DNA from 2 places in the Capsulimonas sp. genome. Region 2 is predicted to be linked to the other one. Evidence: riboswitches for the same ligand, from Rfam matches in the RefSeq annotation. Region 2 holds a riboswitch; the other holds the start of a gene.
What was found. A riboswitch is a leader RNA that binds a small molecule or an ion and turns the genes downstream of it on or off. The one in region 2 is predicted to bind cyclic di-GMP.

Region 1 (3,615 bases), on a different contig from region 2:
AGAGGGCGTCGATCTCTTTACGGTTCCCTGCGATGTCACCAAAGAAGACGAAGTGAACGATCTGATCGAGATCGTCACGAAGCGCTTCGGTCAGATTGATGTCCTGATCAACAACGCCGGCGTGATCGAAGTCTCCCCCGAGGAAGACCTGACGCTGGACGATTACCGAGAGGCGATCAACACGCACTTCTGGGGGCCGCTCTACACGATGCAGGCGGTGCTGCCGCAGATGAAGGCGCGCGGCCACGGACGTATCGTCAACATCTCCTCGGTCGGCGGCAAGATTCCCGTGCCTCATCTGGCGCCGTACTCGGCGAGCAAGTTCGCCCTGGTCGGCCTTTCCGAAGCCTTGCGCGCCGAACTGATGGAGGACGGCGTTGTCGTGACCACCGTCTGCCCCGGCCTGATGCGCACGGGCAGCCCCGACAACGCGATCTTCAAGGGCCAGAATAAAAAAGAGTACGCGTGGTTCAGCATCAGCGATTCGCTGCCGGGCTTGACGATCAGCGCAGAGACCGCCGCCAAGCAGATCATCGACGCCCTGCGCCACGGCAAAGCCGAAGCGGTGCTCTCCCTCCCCGCACAGCTTGGCGCGAAGCTTTATGGTCTGTCGCCCAACCTCATCTCGGTCGCCCTGCGGATCGCCGGCGCCGTCCTGCCCGAGCCAGGCGGCATTGGAACGGCGCGCGCGAAGGGAAGCGAAAGTCATTCGCCAGTGTCGCCCTCGCCCACAACCGTGCTGACGCAAAAGGCGGCGGAGTCGAATAACGAGGATGAGGGCCTCCCCTACACCGCCTCCTGAGCCGCGATCAGCTTGTCGATCCGAGCGTCCAGCTCCACATCCACCACCTGGCGCGCTGGGTCGGCGTCATACCAGTCGATTACTTCCTGCGCGCCCCACGACAGCGGGATCGTCGCGGCGAAGTCGGGGACGAGGCGCTTGACCTTGGTATTGTCAAAGATTACGCTGTTGGTCCGGTCCCCGATCAAGCCGTCATTCCATTCTGGGAAGTGCTTGCCGATCGTCGCCGACGGAACGTACACCATCTTTGCCGTGGCGCCAGAGGCGTGGGCGAAAATCTCGTAGATCTGGTTCCAGGTGAGCGCCTCGTCGCTGGTGATTTGAATGGCGTCGCCGATCGTTCTTGGATTTCCAAGCAGGCCCAAGAAGCCCTTTGCGAAATCGCGATGATGCGTCATCACCCACAGCGAGGTCCCATCGCCGTGGACCATGATCTTCTTTCCCTGCCGCATGCGGTTGATCTCGGTCCAGCCGCCCATGAACGGCAGCAGGCGCTGATCGTAGGTATGGGAGGGACGGACGATGGTCGAGGGGAAGCCCTGCTCCCGATACGCGCGAACCAGCAGCTCCTCGCACGCGATCTTGTTGCGAGAGTATTCCCAGTAAGGGTTCGACAGTACGGTGGACTCTGTGATCGGCAGGCTCGCCACGGGTTTTTGGTAGGCGCTCGCCGAGCTGATGAAGACGTATTGGCTGGTCCGTCCCGTAAACAGATCGATGTCGGTCTGGACGTGTTCGGGAGTGAAGGCGACCCAGTCGACAATGGAATCAAAGTTGAGGCCCTGAATCGCCGCGCGCGCCGACTCTGGATCGCGGATGTCGCCGTGAAGAACGCGGGCGCCCTCGGGAACGGGACGCGAGCTGCGCCCGCGATTGAGCAGATAAAGCTCGACGCCGCGCTCGACCGCGAGCTGCGAGCAGGCGGAGCTGATGATGCCGGTGCCGCCGATGAACAAGACTTTTTGAGGCATGGTTGTACTTTCACCCGGAGCCGTATTTTCTCGCCGCCGTCACTTAGCGGTTCGATGTGGTCTTATACGTCGGCGGCATCCCGAACTCCTTCGCTCGTCGCGCCGCCCGGTTTATCGAAGCGCCGCCCCAGGACTTCTCAGAGTCGCCACCAGCCCGCTGAATACGAGCGCCGCCAGCACGACAGGCGGCCACTGGCGTGCGGCGTCAATGCTGATGCTTCCGTCGGGCGGCGCGAACAAAAGTCCATATTTGATCAGCGTGATCTGGTGCGGGGCCGACGAAGAGCCGAATAAGCTGGAGATTTGCGATCGCAGCGCCCCGCCCATATCTGGCATCATCACAAAGGGCGGATACAGCAGCAGCGTACTCACCACAAGGATCCCGATCCACATCACTCCGATTTGCTTTCCGTTCATTCAGGCATCTCCCCTAATTTTCTTCCGACACTCAGGGAGACACGAAAGACACGATTTAGTTGCGCCGGAAACGTACAAAGCGCCCGGCTTCTTCGTGAGAAGAAACCGGGCGCTTTGCAATATATATTAACGCACTCGCACTTTCGGAAACGTGGCTGCCATGTCTCATCACCTTGCGGAGACTTGGGTTAGGCCCATCGCTTTGCGTCTTCTCCTTTCGGAGAGTTTGCCTTTGTCGAGTAACGATTGATGGGTTAGGTGCTTTTATTATAGGAATTTTACCGGTCTTTGCTCCCCGTGAAAATTACTGGGTTTTATTGCACCGCGCAATTATTGTTCAGATTCCGATCGCCACCGCCGCTTTTCCACCGTGCGCACATTTTCCACATTAGCCAATGTCCGCAAATATCGCGGCAGCCGAAGCAGATCGTCATCCGCCGTATCCCCCGTCCACGGCGCCACACGCACCAAATTGCCATAACTGCGCAGATGCTTCTCTGGACTGTCGTCAACAACGATCACTTGTTCCAATCGATAACCACGGCGTTTGAGCTTCACAAGGTTCTTCGTCCCCACATGAGCATCGCAGTCGGGATCGTAACGCACGGTGCAGCGCTCAATCGCCCACAAAAACGATGGCGGCTGTGGGAACAGGATCTGAACAATGGCTTCGGCGTAATCACGTGTCGCGGAAGTCCAGACCGCCGTTTCGAAATGCGCAAAGCAGAAGGCGAGAAAATCGTCCACGCCGGGCCGTTTGTAAACAAAGTAAGGGCCGACGGCAAAGCCCGCCGCGCGTTCGAGCGGACGGCGCGCTGCATACACCAGGGTTTCGTCAAGATCGAGAACGAGAAGTTTGCGATTCAAAATCTGTCAGCGCCGCCTGTAAATATTTGACCACCCGCTGGCGATAAGGCCACGCCATCGAGCGCAGGGGGATACGGTTAAGCCAGTGGTTGCTCGGACCGTATCCCGTTCCGCGCTTGCGGCTCAAGATCATATTGGACGGCATAGCCTTCTGTGACAATGTCGCGATGCAGACGCGCAGCTCGTCGAGCGACGCGAATCGCAAATCCGCGCGGTCGATCTCCACGCGGTACATGGAATAGCCCTGGCCAGGCGTGGGTTTGGGCATCGGCGGCGTAAACTCATCCGCTGTGCGCCATCGGTTGCCTGCGGTTTCTATGTGCACCCAATAGGTCATTGGGGATTCACAGCGCTTTGAATTGTAGTCGATCCAATGCTTTTTCATGGAACCCATTTATTGTCAATACAATGCGACCGTATTCAAGATTTCCCGGTTATGAAACCCGGGCCTGGGAGCGGCCGGACCGCTAACCGTCCGTGCCGGACGGAGGAGAGGATGTTGGCGGCTGCGGAATTGCGGCCTCAACGGAAGTCCAGAGTGTTTGTTTTGCGTGATGC
Region 2 (3,615 bases):
GCTGGAGCCTTGCCTGGAAAATCGCCGCATGGGCGCGTCTTGCCGACGGCGACCATGCGTATCGTTTGATACAAGATGCGCTGCGTCTCACGAAGGACGCCGGGACCAATTACGAAGGCGGGGGCGGGGTTTATGCGAACCTGTTCGACGCGCATCCGCCGTTTCAGATCGATGGCAATTTTGGCTTTGTCGCCGGAGTTGTGGAAATGCTCCTGCAGAGCCACACCGGCGAACTGCATCTTTTGCCTGCCTTGCCTAGCGCCTGGCCGGATGGGCAAATCAAGGGCGTGCGCGCACGCGGCGGATATGGCGTCGATCTGGAATGGCGTAACTCAAAACTCGTTAGGGCAACCATACGGCCGAAGTTTTCGGGAAAGGTCACAGTGCGCTGGCGAGAGCATCGTTGGAATTATGTAACGCACCCCGATAAGGCAATCGTGATCGCGCTGAAGTGAACGCTGCTCAATGGATTTAAAGGTCGTGACCACGAATATAGGTTCCCTCGAACCATTCGCGCAGGACAACGCGTCATCGCCGCCTAACTGTCGGTCAGCGTGTGAAGAGCGCAAGACTGACTGGGCAGGGAGGGCGTTTATGGAGCCTTTGCGAGTGGGCGTCGTGGGATGTGGCGTGATTTCGGGAACACATGGGGACGCGCTGCGGCGCTTGGAGGAAGAAGGATTGGCGCGGCTGGCGGGGACGACGGATGTCGTGCGCGGCCGGGCCGAGGAGTTTGCGGGCAAGTACGGCTGCAAGGTCTTTGAGTCGTTTGATGAGATGATCGCCAGCCCCGAGATCGATTCGGTGACGCTTTGCACGCCGAGCGGGCTGCATGGCCGAATGGCGACGCAGGCGGCGCGGGCGGGCAAGCATATTTTGTCTGAGAAGCCGCTGGATGTTTGGATCGACGCCGTGGATGAGGCGATTGCGGCGGCGAAGGCGGCGGGCGTCACTTATGGCGGCGTGTTTCAGGAGCGGTTTTCGCCGGCGGCGCGCAAGGTGAAGCGTGCGGTGGAGTCGGGCGCCTTTGGCGAGATCGTGCTCGCGTGCGCGGAGACCAAGTGGTATCGAAGCCAGGAGTATTACGACAGTGGCGACTGGCGCGGCACGTGGGCGCTGGATGCAGGCGTCTTCTCCAACCAGGGCATTCATAGCCTCGACAAAGTCCAGTGGCTGGCCGGCCCGGTCGAGGAAGTTCTTTCGGCGACTTTGACGCCGGGATTCCACCGGACCATCGAAGGCGAGACTCTGGGCGTCGCCACCGTGCGGTTCCAAAACGGCGCGCTGGGGACGATCACCATGACCACCCTGGCGTACGACGGTTTTCCCGAGCGGATCGATGTCAGCGGGACCAAGGGCAGCGCGATGCTGGTGGGCGACCATCTGGCGCATTTTACTACCAAAGACCCTTATGAAGACGAGTTCGGCGATCTGAGCGGCTCCGCTGAGACGCAGTCCAATACCTCGAAGGACCCGGCGGCTCTCGTCGGCGATGGGCATTACGGCAACATTCGGGATTTCGTTCTCGCCGTGCGCGAAGGACGTCCGCCCCAGGTCGCCGCCGAAGGCGCGCGGGATGCCGTCAATCTGCTGAATATGATCTACGCCAAGGCCAAGGTGGGGCCGTACGCGTAAGATGCGCAATCCTCCTACAGCTGGAAGGCTGTAGGCTAGGCTGGGGCGAAGTCAGCTAAAGCAGACTCTTGGGGCACGCAAACGTCACTCATCATCCTAACCTGCTTCAGCTGGTTTTGCCTCAGCCTAGCCCACATCTTCCAGATGTGGGCTTACGCATAATCCTGGTAAAAATACGGGTGAGCAAATCCCCGTAAACATCCTATAATGAAATCACCATAACCCACCAATCGCTGCTCGACAAAGGCAAACTCTCCGAAAGGGGAGGACGCAAAGCGCATGGGCCTATAACTGGACCGCCGTTGGGCGGCCCCGGCATGGCAGCCACGTTTCCGAAGGTGCGAGTGCGTGAAATAGATGATAGAACGCCCGGTCTCTTCTAGGAAGAGGCTCGGGCGTTTTGTCCGTTATGGCTCCCGGTGAGCCAAAATGTCCTATAAATTGCCAGAAAAGTGCTCTTGAGCCCTGCCTCCTTCATGCCGACAATAAACATATGAATGTGATTCGTCATGCGCGTTATGCGGACAAGGTCATGCGCATCGAAGGCGCGCTTGCGGTTTCCGGGGTGGGGGGCGGCGTGCTTCTGTGGACTCAGGCCGCTTACTTTGGCGGCTACGGCTTTGCGGCGGCGGCGTTTCTTGCGCTCGGCGGCGTCAATATCGGCGTCAAGGCGATGCGCAACTACAACCGTTATCTGCGCGGCGCGGAAGGGGAAGAAGCGGCGCTCGCGGCGCTGCTGGCGCTTCCCGACGGATATTCCTGTATCTCCAACTTCGTCGTCCCCGGCACGCACCAGGGGGACGCCGACCTGATCGTGGTCGGCCCGTTCGGTGTTCTGGTCGTCGAAGTGAAGACGTTCACCGGGCATTACGCGTGTCACGGCGATGCCTGGTTTCGGCTGCACGATGACGGCGTGCGGCAGCCGCTGCGCAGCAGCGTCACGAAACAGCTGAAGCGAAACCGCAAGGCGGCGCAGCATTATCTGGTGGACTGCGACAGCCAGTCGCCCGTGTACGCAGTCGCCGTCTTTCCCGATGCACTGAAGCTCGACTGTGTCCACCCGACAGCTCCCATGGTGCGACTGTCAGGTCTGGCGGACCATGTTTTGAGCCTGCCGCCCGCGCCGGGAGGACTGGACACGGCGCCGCTGGAGGCGCTGTTCGGCCCCACTCAGTCGCGTGAGGCGGATACGTCCGCAGGCCGAGAGCCAAGTCCAGGAATCTCTTCATGAATACCTCAACGCCCAGCGTTTTATGGCCGAAACGGCGTGTCCTCGGCACAGGGCTCGTGGCTGCGCTTTGCGCCGCCCTCTGTGAAACCGTCGAACATGCGCTGACGCCCAATCTTAGCAACTGGCAGTCGCATGTGATCGGGATTGTCACAGTCGGGCTTATCACCGGTGTTGCGGCCGCTTATCTGGCCGCTTTTTACGAGCGGATGCGGCGACGAATGCGGCGAGAAGAAGAGGCGCGCATTTGGGCGGAAGAATCGCTGCGCCGTTCGTGTGAATGCCTGGAAACCATTGTCGAGGAGCGCACCCGCGATCTGGAGGCCGCGTCAGAAGAAATGCGGCGTGAAGTCGAAGAGCGGCGGGAATCCGAGCAGCGGCTGCGGGAAAGCCAGAGCCGCATGCACGCCATTCTGACCGGCGCCCCTCTGGTCCTCTACGCCATGGACAATAAGGGAGTGATACGGCTGTCCGAGGGGCAGGCGCTGAGCGTCGTGGGGCTGCGCCCAGGAGAAGTCGTCGGCCGTTCGATGTTCGAACTGTACCGCAACGATCCGCACTCGCTCTCCATCATTCGCCGCGCGCTCTCCGGGGAAAGCGTGCGCGAAACGAGACATGTCGGCGACGCCTATTTCGATTCGCAGTATACACCTGAATTCGATGGGGAAGGGCGCGTGACGGGAGTGATCGGCGTCTGTACGGACATCACCGAGCGCGTTCGGGTGGAGGCGCGCAATCGGAGTATTGTCGAG

Region 1: another riboswitch for cyclic di-GMP. It lies ahead of ABIZ35_RS04795 (hypothetical protein); the one in region 2 lies ahead of ABIZ35_RS05225 (nuclease-related domain-containing protein).

What each region holds. Positions count from the first base shown of each region.
Region 1 is NZ_JBDSQY010000069.1:87-3,701, forward strand. It holds partial or broken gene ABIZ35_RS04785 (SDR family NAD(P)-dependent oxidoreductase) at 1-802, shown strand, start outside; gene ABIZ35_RS04790 (SDR family oxidoreductase) at 787-1,773, opposite strand; gene ABIZ35_RS04795 (hypothetical protein) at 1,885-2,190, opposite strand; cyclic di-GMP riboswitch class I at 2,333-2,431, opposite strand; gene ABIZ35_RS04800 (HAD family hydrolase) at 2,521-3,057, opposite strand; gene ABIZ35_RS04805 (hypothetical protein) at 3,026-3,442, opposite strand; gene tnpA (IS200/IS605 family transposase) at 3,525-3,615, opposite strand, start outside.
Region 2 is NZ_JBDSQY010000075.1:285-3,899, reverse strand. It holds gene ABIZ35_RS05235 (glycoside hydrolase family 95 protein) at 1-455, shown strand, start outside; gene ABIZ35_RS05230 (Gfo/Idh/MocA family oxidoreductase) at 595-1,635, shown strand; cyclic di-GMP riboswitch class I at 1,871-1,972, shown strand; gene ABIZ35_RS05225 (nuclease-related domain-containing protein) at 2,129-2,866, shown strand; partial or broken gene ABIZ35_RS05220 (PAS domain-containing protein) at 2,863-3,615, shown strand, end outside.